DNA from 3 places in the Desulfofarcimen acetoxidans DSM 771 genome. Region 3 is predicted to be linked to each of the others. Evidence: riboswitches for the same ligand, from Rfam matches in the RefSeq annotation. Region 3 holds a riboswitch; each other region holds the start of a gene.
What was found. A riboswitch is a leader RNA that binds a small molecule or an ion and turns the genes downstream of it on or off. The one in region 3 is predicted to bind cobalamin.
Positions count from the first base shown of each region.

Region 1: it holds a riboswitch for cobalamin, as region 3 does, so the genes downstream of both, cobT (nicotinate-nucleotide--dimethylbenzimidazole phosphoribosyltransferase) here and DTOX_RS09725 (hypothetical protein) in region 3, are expected to answer to the same signal.
Region 2: it holds a riboswitch for cobalamin, as region 3 does, so the genes downstream of both, DTOX_RS18135 (energy-coupling factor ABC transporter permease) here and DTOX_RS09725 (hypothetical protein) in region 3, are expected to answer to the same signal.

Region 1 covers NC_013216.1:3,779,637-3,786,861, forward strand. The annotation lists gene aprB (adenylyl-sulfate reductase subunit beta) at 1-431, opposite strand, end outside; gene sat (sulfate adenylyltransferase) at 743-1,918, opposite strand; gene DTOX_RS17400 (YlbF/YmcA family competence regulator) at 2,542-2,892, opposite strand; gene cobT (nicotinate-nucleotide--dimethylbenzimidazole phosphoribosyltransferase) at 2,995-4,059, opposite strand; cobalamin riboswitch at 4,143-4,326, opposite strand; gene DTOX_RS17410 (S-layer homology domain-containing protein) at 4,407-7,172, opposite strand.
Region 2 covers NC_013216.1:3,901,629-3,908,853, forward strand. The annotation lists gene DTOX_RS18120 (energy-coupling factor ABC transporter ATP-binding protein) at 1-848, opposite strand, end outside; gene cbiQ (cobalt ECF transporter T component CbiQ) at 845-1,627, opposite strand; gene DTOX_RS18130 (energy-coupling factor ABC transporter substrate-binding protein) at 1,702-2,016, opposite strand; gene DTOX_RS18135 (energy-coupling factor ABC transporter permease) at 2,013-2,759, opposite strand; cobalamin riboswitch at 3,152-3,336, opposite strand; gene rimI (ribosomal protein S18-alanine N-acetyltransferase) at 3,399-3,848, opposite strand; gene tsaB (tRNA (adenosine(37)-N6)-threonylcarbamoyltransferase complex dimerization subunit type 1 TsaB) at 3,851-4,576, opposite strand; gene tsaE (tRNA (adenosine(37)-N6)-threonylcarbamoyltransferase complex ATPase subunit type 1 TsaE) at 4,557-5,036, opposite strand; gene DTOX_RS18155 (response regulator) at 5,335-5,742, opposite strand; gene DTOX_RS18160 (amidohydrolase) at 5,869-7,029, opposite strand; gene DTOX_RS18165 (gamma-glutamyl-gamma-aminobutyrate hydrolase family protein) at 7,036-7,225, opposite strand, start outside.
Region 3 covers NC_013216.1:2,113,336-2,118,620, forward strand. The annotation lists gene DTOX_RS09720 (response regulator) at 137-520, shown strand; cobalamin riboswitch at 825-1,009, shown strand; gene DTOX_RS09725 (hypothetical protein) at 1,368-2,252, shown strand; gene DTOX_RS09730 (immunoglobulin-like domain-containing protein) at 2,387-5,285, shown strand, end outside.

The sequences.
Region 1 (7,225 bases), 1.7 Mb from region 3:
GTCGGGAACTCAGTTAAATTCATGGAATACGGCTGGGTAAACAGCATTTCACTTTGCAGATCGTCGTTATCCAAAGTGTATCCAGCGTCGGGAACTGCAGTACCTTCTTCAGTTGTTCTGATGGGGAACTTGAAGCGCTTCATTAAGCCGTTTCTGAACTTAACTGTCCACATAATGCTGTCGGAACTTCTCAAAGGAACAACACTGGCTCCCAGGGGAACGAAATCAGCATAGCCTCTGAAGTCCATAGCTTGTTGCGGGCAAATCTTAACACAGCACAGGCACTCCCAGCAAGCTGTTAAGTCACGGTTATAAGCCTTCATTTTTTCCTTGTCAAGCACCATTAAGTCGTTCGGGCAGATATACATACAAGCTGTTTTGTCCTGACCCTTGCAACCATCGCATTTTTCTTGCATTACAAAAGTTGGCATATTCTCTGACCTCCTATAACCAAATATAAATCTTAGTTTAAAACCTCGCAGCTATCATAAGCCTGGCTTAAAACCAATCAGCACGCTGCGAAAATATTACACATAACTTATCAGGCATATAGACTGCAAGTCTTTTTTGACTTTTCAGTCAATCATACAAAAACATGACTGTCTTAATGACAGGCGGCAAAAACCTTAACTGTTCTTGACCACCTCCTCATGTAGTTAGCATGACACCCTTATCTAATACCGATTACCGCTTTAAGCGGCAACCGGCCTTAAACCAGCATAAGTTATAGATTAACTAATTATTACTTGTTTTTATCTAAAGCCTGATAGTACTCGGTGAGAATTTCGAGAACTTCTTTACGTCCAAATTCCAGCGGCGGCAGTTGGCCGGCGCCAAACATCTGACGAACCTTGGTACCGCTGATAGCTACGCGATCTTCACCGGTATGCGGGCAGGTCTTTTCAGTTTCCATACCCATACACTTCTTGCAATAAGCAGCGGCTGTAACTTTAATCGGCTGGCAAAGGATCTCACCGGGCTTAAACTGGTCAAAAATTTCCTGAGCCTGATATGCAGAATAGTAACTGCCTACACCGGCGTGGTCACGACCGATTAAGATGTTGCTGCAACCGAAGTTCTGACGGAAGATAGCATGCAGGATAGCTTCGCTGGGTCCGGCATAACGCATTTCCATCGGATATACTTTAAGAGCAACGTTCTTATTATTGAAATAGTTGTCCATATGAGCCTGGTAGCACTTAAAACGAACTTCAGCCGGAATATCGCCAGGCTTTAATTTACCAACAATCGGGTGCAGGAACAAACCGTCGCAAACTTCCATACCGATCTTGCAGAGGAACTCGTGAGAGCGGTGCAAGGGGTTTCTGGTTTGGAAAGCACAAACAGTGTTCCAGCCCTTGGATTCAAATAATGCACGGGTTTCGTGCGGGTGAGCATAATAACCGGCATACTGGGTAGCATAGCCCATTTCACTGAAGGTGATGATATCGCCGCCAACGTTAATTTCCGGCTGGCCCATAACTTTCTTAACACCATCATGCTCGGGATCATCGGTAAAGAATACTTCTTTACATTCTTTGGTCTTGTCATACTCATATTTATCTTTAACAGTAAGAATAGCCACATACTTATCTGTTTCGTCGTCAACCAGAGCTACTTCCATACCTTCTTTAAGTTCAGCAGCCTGTTCTTTGGTAACTGAAACAGTGATGGGCACGGGCCAGGCTAAGCCGTTGGCTAAGTGCTTGGTGTTTACTACGCTTTCATAATCTTCTTTGGTCATAAAACCCATTAATGGACTGAATGCACCCATACCAATCATTAATACATCAGATGTTTCACGGGATGACATTCTAATTACCGGCAGAGTTTTAGCTTTTGCCAAAGCATCTTCACGTTGTTCTTTCGGGAGAATTACCGGAGTTAATTTTCCACCATGCGGTGCAACTAATGCCATTTTCCTCATCGCCCTCCTCAAATATTTTTCTCTTTATTATTGACCGGTTCATGCAACCTGGTGATTGTGCAGCTTATCACTTGCATTTGCACAAATCCAACGCTTCAGATGCACTTCATCGATCACTAATTATTCTTGTATATAAGTTATTCTACCTAAACTTCAAAACTCCTTCTAAGAATAAGCTATTTTTTTTATTAAAATTGTTTTTTTTTATTATTAATTTTTGCATGGCTTTTAATAGATAAATAACCGCTCTTAGGCCTTAAATCAAGCGAAATGGGCTGTAAAACCGGCAATTAACTAATTGTACTCTCTATATATAAGTGCTTTTATGTATTTCTTCAACTTCCCTATAAATACCTGCTAAAAATTTATCCTATGAATTTATTTTACTCCAGGGAATTATGCTTATATGGATCCGTGGATAACCACTGTTTAATGAAGTATAAATTTATATTGCATAAATAATGTCAGTACTGAATAATTTCCGATAAACACGAGTACCCATGGCTGCCTCGAAAGTCGCTAAAGGGGATTTTCCTGCTTCGTCAAAAGAAGAGGTTAACTTGCCACCTCTCCTCAATAACGAAGTCCCACCCGGCTCCGCCATAGATTATTTACTAGACCAAATGATCAGATTTCTCACGGATGCCATCACGTATTTTTACGCTGATTTTTTGCATAAAATTATTAAACATAGCGTTAGCTTCAAAGGATTGCTTTACCACTTGGTTACTCAAAACTTCTTTTTCAATCTCGCCCATTTCTATAGCATCCGCCTCGGTAAGTTCACCTAACATCTTTTTTCTTTCTACGCCTCTTTTGGCATTGTTAAGCTTCTCTACCAGGCCCGCTGCGTCCTCATTTCTCATGATGGCCAGCTCACTTTGCTTCATATCCTTAAACTCTTCCGTCTCGGCAATGGCTTTCCCCAGCTCTACCGCCATATCATAAATTTTTTCTAAAGACACTTTAACACCTCCTGTTCCTAACACCCTTATTTTCTCCGAAAAAACTCAAATTCCTGCTTATATTAAGTTGATTGTTTTTATTATTTCCGGTTTTTTATTTAATTACTTTAAAATTTTGCTCTCATCCACATCTGATACTTTTGCCTCTTCATAACTTGCCATCTCATGCAATATTCTCAGTGAACCTTCTACAATATTCATAGCCAGGGCTGATCCGGTCCCCTCGCCCAACCTCATGTCCAAATGCAGCATGGGCTTCAGGCCGACCACCTCCAGCATGTACCGGTGAGACTTTTCTCCCGACAAATGAGAACCCAGCATATACTCTTTGGACAAGGGGCATATGCGCGAAGCAACCAGAGCGGCGGCAGTGCTGATATAACCGTCAACCAGTACCGGCACCCGCCTGGCTGCAGCGCCTAGGATCAAGCCGGCCAACCCGGCAATTTCCAGACCGCCTACCTTGGCCAGCACGCTTACAGGATCAGCCGGATCAGGCTTATTGACCTTAATTGCAGCCTCTATTGCTTTTATCTTGTTATTTAAAACTTCGTCATTAATAAGAGTCCCGCGACCGGTGATTTCATCTACCGATAGATTGCCAAAGACAGCCAGGAGAGCCGTGCTCGGTGTGGTATTGGCAATTCCCATGTCGCCGGTAGCCAGCAGATCTGTTCCCTGATCTATTTCCTGCCACGCAGTTTCTATGCCAACCTCCAGAGCCTGTACCGCTTCTTCCACTGTCATAGCCGGCCCTCTGGCTATATTACCGGTACCCGCTTTGACCTTTTTCCGCAATACTCCCGGATAATCCACAGGCACTGCTACCCCCACATCCACCACAATAAGATTAGCTCCGGCATGACGGGCCAAAACACCAATACCTGCCACACCGTGTACAAAAGCAGGCAGCATTTGATAGGTTACCTCCTGCGGCGCAGCGCTGACACCTTCTTCAAACACACCGTGATCGCCAGCCATGACAACCACGGTCTTTTTCCTTATAAAAGGTTTGTGATTTCCGGTAATACCGGCCAAACGCACAGCCACTTCTTCCAAAACACCCAGGCTGCCCGGCGGCTTAATTAAACTGTCCAGCCGCTGCTGAGCTTTGTTCATAGCCTCCTGATCCAAGCTACCAATCATCGATATCGCTTTCTGCAACATGCAATCAACCCCCGTTAAAAATAATAAGCCCACAGCCAATAAGGCCGTGGGACTTTTCCATCATCCAACGAAGCAACCTGTAAAAGGTTTTTGGTTTTCAGGCAGGTCTCCTGACTCCGGTTCAATACATGCAGCAACCTTCCCGGTTTAACGGTGGTTATCCTATGCCGCTATGCTCCCCGGTTACAGTGGCGGGACCGTTCAGGATTTACACCTGATTCCCTATTCTCCCCGATTTCATGGGGCACCTGAAACCAACTTATTTAATTATCTGAAATGAAATCTTCTACATGAAACCTCATTTTCCTGCTCCAACTTTAAAATATTATGAACAAACCCCAATTATATTAATGGGTTACCCAGTAATCAAGAACCCTGCTCACTGCCACAGCTACCTCAGCTCTGGTAGCGCTGTCCAGAGGGCGAAACTTGTCCTTATCACCTTTCAAGATTCCCGCCGCTGCCACCCGGTCAACCTGATCCAGTGCCCAGGCAGGAACGGAAGATATATCGGTAAATGCAGACTTCTGCTGCTTATCTGTCTTGGGCAAATTAAGCACACGATCAATTATGACAGCCATTTCCGAACGTGTTATGCCTTTGGATGGTTTAAAGGTGTTATCGGGATAGCCGCTGACCGCCTTTCTGCTCACAGCGGCAGATACTGGATCTACGGCCCATTCGGGTATCTCGTCCTTAAAAGAAACCTGGTTTTCCGTTTTAGACCAGAGCAAAGCCCGGTATAATAAGGCCACAAACTCAGCCCGCGTAATCATGTTTTTAGGCCGGAAACTGCCGTCCGGGTAACCGTTGACAATCTCACGGGAGGCCATTTGAGTCACTATATTCTCAGCCCAGTGATTTTTCATATCGCTGAAAACCGGTATTGGTTGCTCATCCACCACTACGGCAACCTGTCCCAGACCTTTTATCCTGGCATTAATTGTTTGCAGGTTATCCTGCCCCACTGTCCATGCAGGCTGGAGCTGCCATTCATCGCTGCCCTCGCCTTTAAACAGGACCTTTACTACAGGTGTCAGGTCAGAAGCAAGCTGGCTGTCATCATTGGAATCTGTTTCTCCCGGCGTTTGAGTCAGTATATCAGAAGGATCTAACAGTATGTCAGAAGGATCTAATAATTCAGTTGAATCATCCGAGTCAAGCGGCTCTCCCGATGTTTCCGGCGACAAACTAAGCAGATCACTTTTATTATAATTATATTTGAGCTTCCAGGGTTCCCCCCATGATATCGGCTGGGAACCGGCCACATCCAATGCTTTTAACACATCATAACCGGGTATTGCAACATCGTCCAGCGGTATAACTTCAATATTTAGCGGGGACTCCACTACCTGAGCCGGAAACTGTAATACTGTATTCTCATCCAAAACTACTTCCGCACCGCTGCTATTTGAAACCACCGCAGTATTTGCGCCCGTAGAACGCACAATTACCTGAACGGTTTTTACCATTCCCTGGAAGGAAATAGTTATACTGCCGGTTCCCGGGGTTTGGGCTGTGAACAAATTGTTTGCCAGGGAACCCATATCGCCCTGCAGCTGAAGTTGATAATCAGTCGCGTATAACTCATAGTCCTGACCGCTCTTTGTTTTAGCAATCGTCTTAAATGTTACCGATTCGCCCGGTTCAACAATCACTGAAGCAGGGGAAACAACTAATTCCGACAGGCTTTCCGCGCCTATAACATGCGCCGTTTTCTCTCCTGCGACACCGTTGACAGAAGCAATAATTTTATAGTCGCCGCCTGAGAGCGGGTGAAAGATATTCGACTGGAAGGCGTTTTGCGGATCAGATTTCCAGCTAACAGACGACTGGTCTACCTGGTAAGGGTTATAGTTCACATCATAACCTTTCACCGCATATTGCACTGATGTGCCGCCCAGAACATAATCCGGACCGGTAACAACTAAACCACCCAGGTTCCCTTTCGGTGCGGTAGAAAATACTCCTACAGCATCCGGAAGCAAACGCTGCTGAGTTAGCTGGGGATGATTGATTAGAGATGCCTCGCCGTCTCCGGCATGCCTGGCGGACAGTGTGGTCGATCCGCCACCGTCCAGGTTTACTGCCCTGTTCACACCAAGCGCCAGGAGAAATTCAGCCATACCTGTTTGGGTAGTACCCACACTGCCATTGCCATTTTCAGCAGCGGCCAGATAAAGCGTTTTATTATCAGGCATTATACCTACAGCGGTACGGGCATAATTACCCGTAATTTCCTGAGTAAAAGGGGCTAGCTGGCCGTCCTGCACCAGCAAAGTATTGCCGCCTAAGGCAGCTCTCAGGTTGCCTGTTTGGGGAGTAACCAGATAACTCGTCTGCACTCTGGAGGATACTGGCAAATTCTCCAGCAAAAATTGAGCCGCCGCCCCATGACCCTCCAGAACATAACCGTTCGCAGGAATAGGTACACCGGGCTTGTTCTGGTTAACCGAGACAACTAAATCATTTTGAACTACAACTTCTACTATTCCGCTTTGTCCGGAAACATCCGACCTGGTCTCAGTACCCCAGAAGGAGTTATATAGATTAAGGTGGTTAATATCGGCAGACTGGCCGTCCTGCAGCAGGTAATCAGGCTTATTAATACCAAACAGCGGAAATGAATTTCCGTTTTCGGATACAACTGTCCCGGAAAACCCAAATATGCCGATAATAGCCTGGTTATTATTAGTCACAGCAAAACCAGGCATGTCCTCACGCATGGCAGGGCTGGAAACCAGATTTCCGTTGCTGAATTCCAAGCCAATCGGCCGGTGATTCTTCATTTGAAAAAAACCGCCATTAATACCGGCTACAGCCCCCGTCCTTGATGTCATGCCTGTTAAACTCTGAGCCTTATTAAGAGTTCCGTCGGCACCGATCATTGTATCAATTTTCACATAGGGGTTGGACAAATCAACTTTAATAGCATAAATCCTGGTTTTATTATACATATAAGTTTGCAGTACCACCCCGGGACTGATTATCTCAGTGTTTACCGGGTTTATATCCGCATAGGCAGGCGTAAACCCGGCATTCCAGACTAACCCCAAAGCCAATAATACCGTACTGAAACCTTTACATAAAAAACCCCAAGCTCCCCTGAACAACTTTTACTACCTCCTCATCTCTTTTCTGAAACAAATCACCTGACCTGGCAGGA
Region 2 (7,225 bases), 1.8 Mb from region 3:
ACTGCCGCAGTTTTTTGTGCGGCAAGCAAAGCAAACAAGGCCTCTTTTGTGCGTGGCAACGGCTTATTCGACAAAATATACCCGCTTTTCTTCAGTTCCAAATACATATCAACGATAAAAGGTCTCTCCAATCCCGTATTGCAAACAAGATCTTCTTTTAAAAAAATCACTTCGGGAGGTCCTTCCCCAACGACTTGACCTTGCTCCATAACAATAATGTGATCGGCCCAGGTATAGGCTAAATCCACATCATGTGTAGACAGTACAACAGTTTTACCTTGCTGGTTCAATAAATCAAATATCTCCATAACCTGTAAAGATAGCTTGGGGTCCAACCAGGCTGTAGGTTCATCAAAAATTATCACTTGCGGTTCCATCGAAAGGATATCTGCTATGGATACACGCTTTTTTTGTCCATAGCTCAAAAAATGCGTTGGCCTGTCTTTTAAACCCGTAATTCCGGTTGCCTCCATTGCCGCATTAACCCTTTGAATTACTTGCTCTTTTGGCAATCCTAAATTAATCGGCCCAAAAGATATCTCTTGCCAAACACTGGCAGAAAACAACTGAGTGTCCGGATCCTGAAAAACTATTCCAACATTCTTACGCAATTCGGTTAACTGCTTGTGCTTATAGCAAACCGGCTGACCGTTAAACAAAATATTGCCCTTGTGCGGCTTTAATATACCGTTAAAGTGAAGAAAAAGAGTGGATTTACCCGCCCCATTGGAACCTAAAACAGCCACTTTTTTACCCTTCTCAACAGCTATATTAATCCCGTTCAAAGCACCGGTGCCATCCGGATATCTAAACTCAACCCCTTTGGCTTCCAAAATGTATTCTTTCAAAGCTGTCCACCTCCGGAGTATAATGACAGAGCTGCTATCCCCAGATCCAGCGCTGCAATAAAGAGCATATTTTTAATAGAAAATTCATAATAGTTATCCAGAACATTCAAACCACCCGTATAACAACGGGAAGATAGTGCCTGAAAAAGCATTTGTGAACGGTGAAAAGATTTAATAAAAAGTGTTGAGGCCAGTTCCCCCAGAGAAGAGAAAGAGACATTAACACCGGCATAACCCAGTCTGGAAGATTGCGACGTATATATTTTTTCTGCGGTTTCTGCCAGAACAAAAATAAAACGATAAATGAGTGTCATGAGTTCAATAAATAAAGCCGGCACTTTCATTTTTCGCAATACATATATTATGTCAATCATAGGAGTAGTCAAAGACAAAAAATACAGACAGCTAACCGCCCCCAGTGACTTAAATAAAAGAATTACAGCAGCAGCGACTCCTGCTGCTGTAATTCCCAGGTTAAACCCCCAAAAAGACAAACCCCAAAGATAGACCCCAGGTTCTCTGCTAACCGTAACGGCTATAGTCAACACACCTACCAGTAAAAATGAAACCGGAAGAGACATAAACCCGGCAAAAACCCGAAATGGGATTCCGGCATAACCTACAACCGCTGCAGACATAATCAATAAAACCGCCAGAGAAGTCAAAAGTGAAGAAGCAGCAAGGCAAATTATTAAAGTAACCATGGCAAAAGCACATTTTTCAGCCGGGTGAACTTTCCTCAGTTTATTAGAATAAGCATAGCTGTCAATAGAAAACATCCCTTTGTATTACTCCTTTTATATTACTCTAAGAAAATTAAGGTTATAAATTTAGTTCTTCAATTCCGCAACATTCAGCTCGTTATCTTTGAGTCCCTCTCTAACTCTTGCTGATGCTTTTTCTTTCCCTTCATATAACCAAAATAATAACCTATGAAACCGCTGCCAAGAGCTGCCTGAAGTGCAAATAACAAGCTTTGCATCTCTGCGCCGGGAGGCTCCCATAAAGAACTGTACCAGGGTTGATAATTATTATCAATCTGTCCGATCAATTCTTTCCCCTGATCATCTGCGCCTCTGAATTCAGGCGCATTATTCATCACTAGGGGGACAATCACCAGCGCCAAAACCAACAGCACCAGAACAGTGTTTTTTGCTGTTACACTCATGCCTTAACCTCCCTTGTCAGCGCGGATAATTCCTCCAATTCACTCTTACTGTGAACAGTCAGCACATTCATTACCAGTACTGTCAATAAACCTTCACTGATAGCCAGCGGCAACTGTGTAACTGCAAAAACAGCGGCAAATTTATACATAGAGGCTAATACACCTCCTGTTTCCGAAGGGAAAGCCAGTGCCAGTTGAAAAGAAGTAGTCAGGTATGTAGCCAAATCCCCCAGTGCGGCAGCCATAAATACACATATCCATAACGGGGTCCCAAATTTTTGCAAAAGCTTAAAGATGCCATAAGACACAAAAGGACCTGCCACAGCCATGGAGAAAGTATTGGCCCCCAGCGTGGTTAAACCTCCGTGAGCCAGAAGCAGTGCTTGAAAAAGCAACACAATGACACCCAGCACGCTCATAGCAAAAGGCCCAAACAAAATAGCTCCCAGCCCTACTCCCGTAGGATGAGAACAACTACCCGCAACCGACGGCAGTTTCAAAGCAGACAGAACAAAGGCAAAAGCCCCGGCTAAACCCAACAGCATCTTCAGTGACGGGCTATTAGACACCTTTTTCTGGATGGACCATAGACCTACAATTATAAACGGTAAAGTTATTACCGACCAGATAATACTCCATTTGACAGGCAAAAATCCTTCCATAATATGCATGGCGTATGCGTTATCAGGAAAAATAAAGTATGACCCCAGCATAGCTAAGAAAGCTGTTAAATACCCCTTCATCATATTCATACTGCAACCCCCAGATAATGCCAAATTTTGTCAAATACTACATAAAAAGCAATAAAAAAGCCGGTGTGCAGCCACCGGGAGTATGTTAAGCCGGTAAGGTAATGCGTTAAATCGCCAACCACTCCCTGAGAAGCGCTCAAAGTCAGCAATAGGCATGGTTCGGCTTTAGATCATCATGGACATCAAGTTCCTCTACAGGTTTTGATACCATTCCCTTTATTATTCCTTATTTTAAGTCCGTCTTCTCCAGACAGAACACCTATTCAAATATTAAATTGACTGGTTAAAACCAAAAAACCCTGTTACCGGAAAGGTGACAAGGCATACGAGGCACCCGCATACACAGGTACGATGGATTTCACCTCCCTATCTTTCGTAGATCAACGGCAAATTTAAAACGGGCAGGTTTCCTGGCTTAAGGTCATCACTCCCTCACGCCTTCCCAGACTCAAAAAAGAACCGGTGGCTTGTGTGAGTTTGCTACCTATCACAGTGGCGGGACCGCGTCAGCACTTCTGAACTTCCCTTAAGTTTTGCAATGCAAAACACCCGTTTACTATATGGAATTAATTTAACTACATGCTAACACATTTTTATGAATGTGTCTATGCCTATTTCTAAATCAAAATACTAAAACAGATCTTCCTTCCACATAATAAGGGCATCTTCTCCGGTATCCTCATAATATCCCTTGCGTATGCCGGATTCTTTAAAGCCAAGCAGGTTGTATAATTTCTTAGCCGGCTCATTAGTACTTCTTACCTCCAACGTCATTTTAGTAGCCCCCCTGAGCGCGGCCCTGATTAGCATCTGCTGCATCAAAGCATATCCTATTTTCCGTCCCCTATGTTCGGGGTGTACTGCTACATTAGTAATATGAGCCTCATCTAAAATTATCCACATGCCGGCATAGCCAACCACCTCATTTTTCAACAAGGCTACTATATAATAGGCAAAACTGTTTTGAGACAGTTCATAAACAAAAGATTGGTAGGACCAGGGCGTAATAAAACTGCTGTTCTCAATGGCTGTTACACTTGTCAGATGCGCAGCATTCATTTTCTCAAATTCTATATTCATGATTATACCTTATTTGCCTCCTGTTTTCGCAACCAGACCAGCTCGGCTTCAGATAAGCGGATATATTCCGGCAAGAGTTCAAAAGGATGCAAACCCAGCCCTTGTTGAAGCAACTTCCATCCCAACTGTGCGGCAACCGCACCCCTGGGAAAACTCAATGGCGCCGGCGCAAAAATTACCCGTTTACCCAGATAAGATAATATTTTCTCCTTATATACAGGTACGCCGTCTCCCAAAAACATTACAAAACCCGAATCAAAATTACTCTTTTGTAATATAGAAACCAGTTCTTCGATACTAACAGCCAGAGGACCAACCAAGCATTCCAGCGATAAAAAGTCGGTGTTGCTATAGACAGCTGTATATACTTCATTTTTCCTGGCATTTAATATCGGGCACAGCAAAGCGTTGTTTCCGGATAAACCGTTTGCCAAAACATCCAGAGTGGAAACACCCACTACCGGTATTTTCCAAACCTGAGCCAATGTTTTGGCAGTGGACAGACCAATACGCAAGCCTGTAAAAGATCCGGGACCTGAAGAAACGGCTATTCCCTCCAAACTCGCCGGAACTACACCCGCATCTTCCAGCACACCCTTAATCATAGGCAACAAGTTTACCGAGTGTGTTCGACCGTTATTAAGCAATCGCTCAGATAAAACCTTTTCACCGTCAACTATACCGACAGTCGCTACCGGAGTGGCTGCTTCAATTCCCAGTACCGGCACTATTCAACATCTCCTCTGCCAAACTACAATAGCGTTCTCCGTAAGGAACAAGCCTAATCTCCCGGTGCTCTATATGTTCCTCAGGAACAGACAACCATATATCCAATCTCTCCGGCGGAAGCAGTTCGTTTACCAGCTCCCCCCACTCCACAAGAGCAACTCCCTGTCCGTAAAAATACTCTTCATAGCCCAAATCGTTCATTTCCTCAGGCCCGCCCAGCCTGTACACATCAAAATGATAGAAGGGTTCACGTCCTATATATTCATTAATTAAAGTAAACGTAGGGCTGGTAACAGGCTCTTCAATACCCAATCCCCTGGCCACCCCGCGGGCAAAACAAGTTTTTCCGGCACCCAACCCACCATTCAAACACAAAACATCCCCGGCAATAAGCAACTTCCCTAAACTCTTGCCCACTGCTTCAGTCTCAGCAGGTGAAGTTGTAATAATTAATGGCATTTATTCACCCCAGGCACATTATTATAACAAATATTATAACACAAAAATTACCGAAGCATAATTCATAAAAAAAACCGACAGAATAATACACTCTCTCGCCAGGATATATTTCTATCTACTGTCCCCAAAAAATAAACGTCTTTCATCTAGAAAGGCGTAATTTAAAATCTGCTTATTTCCGAATAATATCTTAAGACCAGGTTTTTATCATTACCATATATTATATTACATAGTATTTTTGGCAAAATAAATTTGTATTATTTTTACTAGTCTAACATTAGCTTTTAATTCTCCAATATTAACCGCAGCGATACCCATTTTTAAGGGCATCACGAGATATATTCCAAACATATTGTTTGAGAAAATTTTTTATTTCTTCAATGTCAAAAGGCTTGGCAATACAAGTTAATGCCCCATTTTGCATTGCAGCTTCTACTGTATCCTCTGCACCATAGGCAGTCATCATCACTACTTCTGTATCAGGGGATATCTTTTTAATTATTTTAAGAGCCTCAAGACCACCCATAACGGGCATACGAACATCCATTAAAACCAGTTCAGGATGTACCAAACTAATCATATCCACAGCTTCTTTACCGTTTTGGGCAGTATAAACTTTGTGACCCTCTTCCTCAATAATTATGTTCAATAAATACCTTACACCTGGCTGGTCATCAACAACCAACACCTTTAAATAATTCAACATTATTCAACCACCTCCGACAAAACATGACACCAGCTAACAAAAAAGTATAAAGATTACATTGCATAATTATAGATTCGTCGTAGTTGGTTTAAATTCCTTCTTTTAAGAAAAATTTTCTATATTTTATTAATCGAATGACAACAAGTTACAATTAATGTAAACCAATTCAACTTTTGACCTTAGATCAAAGGGGTGGCCTGACCAAACCACCAAGTCAGCCTTTTGACCTTTTTCCAGTGTACCCAGGCCATTCAAACCCAGTAATTTAGCAGCATTGACTGTTATTGCCTGCAGTGCTGTTTTTTCTGACAAACCGCCCTGTACCGTCAGGCCGGCTGATAACGCCAGGTACTGTATTGGGACAACAGGATGATCTGTCATTATAGCAAAATTAACCCCGGCTTTCTCCAAATATTTACCATTAGAAAGATTAATACCCTGCAGTTCAACCTTGGCCCGGTTAGTAATTATAGGTCCGATTATCGCCGGAATATTCAAGCGCGCCAGTTCATCCGCTACTTTGTATCCCTCTGTACAATGCTCAATTATTATCTTCAGGTCGAATTCACGGGCGATACGAACTGCCGTCATAATATCGTCGGCCCGGTGAGCATGCACTCGCAGCGGTATTTCTCGTTTTAAAACCCGGCCAATAGATTCCAGTTTCAAATCTCGCTCAGGCTCATGTTTATCTTTCTCCCCGTTAATCCAGTTTTCCTGCTTTTTTATGTAATTCTGTGCGCTGACCAGTGCTTCACGCAAAATTGCCGCACTGGCCATTCTGGTATGAGGCGCTTTGCTTGTTGTACCGTACACACGTTTGGGATTTTCACCCAGCGCTGCTTTTAAACCAATAGGAAACTTCACAATCATATCTTCGACAGTTTTACCCCAGGTTTTCAGAGCAGCCATCTCACCCCCCAGAATATTAGCACTGCCGGGACCGGTAACTACTGTTGTCACACCGCCCTTTAAAGCATCCTGAAAAGCTAAATCCTCCGGGTTAACTGCATCAATAGCCCTGAGATGCGGGGTCAGAGGATCGGTCATTTCATTCCCGTCATCACCCTCTACCCGGTATATCTCCTCAAACATACCTATATGACTGTGAGCATCAATTAAACCGGGTGTAATAATCCTGCCGTTCACCCTGATTATTTCCGTACCGGATGGGATAGCTATACTTTCTCCAATCTCGATAATATTACCGTCCTTAATAAGTACAGTACCGTTTTCAATATTATCACCAACCATAGTAAAAATATTTCCTCCGGTAAGTGCCAGCATATGCATCTATCCTTTCTTTACTCTTTGCCTTCTGGTATTTAAAATTAGAGCCTCGAATATTTTTAAAAATCTCCTGTCCCTGTGCCACATGGTTTCCGGGTGAAACTGCACACCCAGAATAAAATTATCTCCGGTCGACTCAAAGACTTCTATTACACCGTCAGAGGACCAGGCGCAGGCCTTTAAACCTTCACCC
Region 3 (5,285 bases):
AAGCAGTATTTACCGGCAGGTATGCTCCGCGTTATAAAAGCAGTACAATTTCAATTATAGAGACTTACCTGTAGAAGCACTGACTGGGAGGGCCTTCTTTAAAGAAAATTACGGAGAATTTTTGGGGGGGGTATCCATGAGGAATTATGATGTTCTTATCGTTGATGATCGGTGCGGAATACGTCGGCTGCTATATGAAGTACTGAATGATGACGGTTATCGTGTAGCAGTTGCTGCCGGGGGGCAAGAGGCCTTAAAAATAGCATCTAATTTTAGACCCCGGGTAATTTTACTGGATATTAAAATGCCGGGCATGAGCGGGCTTGAAACGCTTAAGGAACTAAGGAATATTTATAGCGAGTTTGTTGTTGTGCTTATAACAGCATATGGCAACCAGGAAATATTTGAACAGGCTAAAAAGTTAGATGTGCATCACTATATAAACAAACCTTTTGATTTTGAAGAAATTAGACTACTAATGAGATTTTTTTTATTGGAGGGGCTGCCGCAATTACCTTAAATCTCAGGGACAGCTTCACCGACCCGGGAGCGGCTGCCTTTTTTCGACAATAAAAAAATGAAGTTTTCGGAAAAAACTTTTCTCAAAATCATAAAACTTAGAAATAAATAAACATTAAATTAGTACGTTTATACACAATAAATGATTAAATAAACAATAAATCCGGCATTATTTGCAAAGTATTGCAAAATCATATAATAAATGCTAAACTAATTAATAAGTTTATGGAAAATTGCTCCTGAAAGTCCACAGGCTTGATCCGGAGGAGATTCACTGGATATATGTTAAATAATTAAACAATTAAATAATATGGAACAAAACAAGTGCTTATAAGAGAAGCTTAATTGGGAAACCGGTGCAAGTCCGGTGCGGTCCCGCCACTGTGAAGGGCAGTAGTCTTACAAGATGTCACTGGGTTTAATAATCCGGGAAGGCGTAAGACAAGGTTGACCCCTGAGCCAGGAGACCAGCTTGTTTGATAGTCGCCGCCAGATACCCACGGAGAATGGGGAGGGGATTAACTGACTCGCGCATGGATTACCATTTTATGCTTTATAAATGTGGTTGCCTGCTTCCCTCTACAATTCGTGTAGAGGTTTTTTTATTTCAGTAGCTGAAAACAGTAGCTAACATTCAGTTTTACGGTTTGCATCCCGGGGGTGAGGGGGGTGTCTCGCACACGTTCCAAGCCCCTTTGGCTGCAGGGTGCAATTCTGCTTAGAAAAAAGGGTGGATTTCCACCGTTAGAGAGGTGATGCCTATGATCTGAAGAAACCCGGCTGTTTGGTTCCCCGAGAGGGAAAAATGCGGGCAGAAAATTTAAATTTAATTTAAGGAGGTTTTTGCTATGAAATCAGGTAAAATCATGAGTAAAATGATGCTGCTGGGCTTGGTTGTAATGCTTGTCTTAGCCATGTCCGTTCCGGCCTTTGCCCAGGATTACTTAACCTCGACAAGCGCTTCCTATATCCAGGGCACGGCGCCCATCTATACAGATCAAACGATTAACGTTGATTTGGTAGTGGAAAGCCGGACCATCAGCGGCAGCTACATTTACACAACCATTAATAATGTTCTATTGACGGCCGGTGAAACCGCCCAGTCCTTCTTTGTTCGGGACGTGCTGCTGGCGGTGCAAGATATGGGGAACTATACGTTTAACGGTACTGATGGAAATCCCATTGATTCCGGCGACAGTTATTTCTATTCCGTTACCGATGAAAATAGCATTGTGACCTATGGTCCCACTAGCCAATATGCCTGGGACGGCTGGGTCTTCCGGATCAACAACAAGTTTCCTCTGGAAAGTGCAGGCTTGGGTGCTTCCATCGCCACCGCTTATGTGACAGACGGGGATGTAATCAATATCTATCATGACGATGCGAGCAGTTCCACCAGTTGCGCCGATTTTGCCAAAATCGCCAGCATTACCGATAACGACAGCAATACCCTGACGGTTAACGTGAAGGCTTCCTGCCAATATTACGGGCCGGCGCCGACCTATACCTGGAATCTGACGAATTTTGCTAATTATCAGGGCGTGACGGTCAAAGCCTATAATGAAAGCGGGACTCTTGTGACCAGTGGCACCACCGATTCTTCCGGCAATGTCGATCTCAATGTCGGCAGTTTCGGAAGTCATACCTATAAGGTGGAAGTAGTACGCACCACCTTTGGCAATGGGCTGATCGAGAATACCACCGATACCGTAACCGGTTACGATCCTATCTAAAGAAGAGGGGTGCGGAAGTGGGCGGTTTGCCAAAAAACCGCCCACTCCCTCTTTTTGTTTTAAAGTACAGGGGAAATGGAGGAGGTTAGCGGCTTTTCTTTACAGAATATTTCTAAGAAGGCGGAGGAAAACAGATGTTGAAATATCACCAGAGGGGACTATTTTTTGCCCTCTTTTGTGCTTTGCTGTTTGTTTTTGCGACCGGCGGCACTGCGTTAGCCACGGAAGTAGAGGAAGTAAATGGTTTGTATGTAATTGCCACATTGCCGGGAAGCGACACACCCCTTCCGGTTAAGTACTATGGCGATATAGCGGGTAGTGTTGCTGCTTCTCCTTGCTATATCACGGTGCCGGCGGGGACGACCCAGATTACCATAAAGAAAGATCCAAATTTAAATACAGATTACACTTTTACCTCTTTAAGGGTGTATAAGCCGCCCTATAAGGCTGCAGATAAATATCCCCTTGATGCCGGGGCGGAATTTTCCGTAACGGTGCCCGCCACGGCCACCCGGCAGAATCCTTATCGAATAAACTCTGCTATTAAAAACTCTAACGGTGCTGATACTAGTAATACTATATTTTTCTACTGTGTGGAGGAAAACGGTCCCAATCCCTTTGTAACACCGGATCGCCAGGAAGTGGCGGAGGGAAGCACCGTATCTCTGAATGTGTACGGCACCGGGAATCCGGCCCAACCGGTGGAATGGTATTACGGCTATTATGATAGTAACTCGTCGACAAGAATTTACGAGAAACTGGAAGGGGAAACCGGCGCCGACCTGAATATCACCGCTGTCCAGGATTCTTTGAACCTGGGATCTTTTAACGAGGAAACCAGCCAGTATTCTCTTCGCTTTTACACCAAAATCGGCACATATATCTCCAATGAAGTTTATGTGACAGTGAACGGAACCCCGGTCTCCAAACCGGATATAAAATCCCTGGATGCCAGTCACTGGGGTAGCTATGCCGGGGCGAAGCTCTGGCTGAATGTGGGAGCCGCCTTTAACGATACGGTGGCCGCGGAGACTCCGGTGAAATTCTATCTGACCGCCGCGGAAAACGGCACGCCGGATACGGCTATTGCCGGCACCCTGGTGGAAAGCACTGTGGCCGCGGTACCCGGCGCCGCTGCCGAGGATTATAAGGATCTGGGTTTTCTGGTGCAGGATCTGCCCGCCGGCAGCTACTGGCTCGCCATCCAGCTGGGCACGGACAATCCTTCCTACAGCTACAGAGCCTTTACAGTTTATCCGGGCGTGAAGGAATATGTCAAAGCTTCTCTGGACAAAATGATCTCCTGGTATCAAACGAAGATATTTGTAAAAGATGGAATTTATGTGGGCCTTTCCGAGCGTAGAGACGGTACGGACTGGGATGCCTGGATCTTTCCCAATTACGGCTATGCCGTCACCGATCCCCTGCTGGCTGGCGCCGACGGCAAGACCTATTTGGACGGCCTGGAAGCGGCTTTAAAAAGCCGGGACGCCGGCGGTACACTCAATTCGCCCAAAGACGATTTCCGTTATGTGGCTGCCCTTTGTGCCGTGGGGGCGGACCCCCGGAATTTCAACGGCCGGAATCTGGTGGCGGAGCTGATCGGCCACGCCTATAACGCGGACGGCACCCTGAAGTTGGGGAAAGACGGCGTGCTGGATCTAAAAATTGATATCCTGACCGTCTCCTATCTCCTCCTGGGGGCGGAAATTGCCGGGGCCACGGAGGCGGAAGGCTATACCGACGCCCTGAAAAAAGCCGGGATCAAGGCCATTCTGCCCACCGTGGAAATGTCTGTCGATGAGCGCAGTGATATCAGTATGATCTCTTCCAGCGACTGGCTGGCCATGCAGAGCTATCCCCTATATTTCCTGCAGGATGATCTGGAATACGGGGATCGCATTAGAGACGCCGTCGGCAAAATGGCGGCAATGGTATCCACTCATTTATACGCTAACGGCGGCGTAACCATGAACTGGCCCGGGGTGAGCAGCCCGGGATCCTTTGATACCCCTCTGCCTGCCACGGCTTACGCTGTCAATCCTAACAGCATGGCCGTGATGCTCAATGCCCTGGTCCTCTTCGGCGCCACGGCGGAAGACCTGGGCAGCAATGCCTGGCAGGAAGATTGGGGCACTTATATGACCGCCCTTCTGAGCTTGCAGATGGATGACGGCTCCGTGGGCTTCAACGGTGGCAGCAATGACATGGCCACCTACCAGACACTGGGGGCCCTGGTGGAACTGCATACGGGCAGGAGCTGCTTTGTTAACGCCCGGGACACCTATCTGAGCAAGTATCCCGATTATGCCGCCCAGATCACCGCTCCCTTTATTTCCGACGGAAGTGGGGCGCGCTTGTCCGCCGGGGAAGGGAAGGTCACCTTTACCTCCAATGAAGGAGGACAAGCCTATTACGCCGTGGTGGACCGCGGGGCCGCCGCTCCCGTCATCGACACCTCCGGAGCGGGAACAGATTGTGTGTCCGGGGTCAATACCATAGTGATCGGGGATTTGGTGGATAGCAGCGCCAAAGATGTCTACCTGCTGGTAAAGGACGGAGACGGCCACAGCAGCAAAACCTTGCAGATCAGCATGGCGGATTCCTCCGCGGACACCGGAGCACCGGTGATCACCTTAAACGGTGCCTCGGCAATCACCTTAAATCTCGGGGAAAGCTTCACCGATCCGGGAGCGACGGCCACAGACAATGTGGACGAAGACCTGACGGACCGGATCACCGTAGGCGGAGACACGGTGGATGTCAATACGCCGGGAACCTACACCATCACCTATAATGTCAGCGACGCCGCCGGCAACTCGGCAGCACAGGTAACCAGAACCGTCACCGTGCAGGGAACAGAAACCGGAGACGGGGATGTAAACCGGGACGGCAAGGTGAATGTGATGGATATGATTCTGGTGGGCCAGCATTTCAATGAAAGCGGAGCGGCCGGCTGGATCAGCGCGGATACGAATAAAGACGGGAAGATCGATGTATCGGATTTGATCTTCATCGGACAGCACTGGAAAG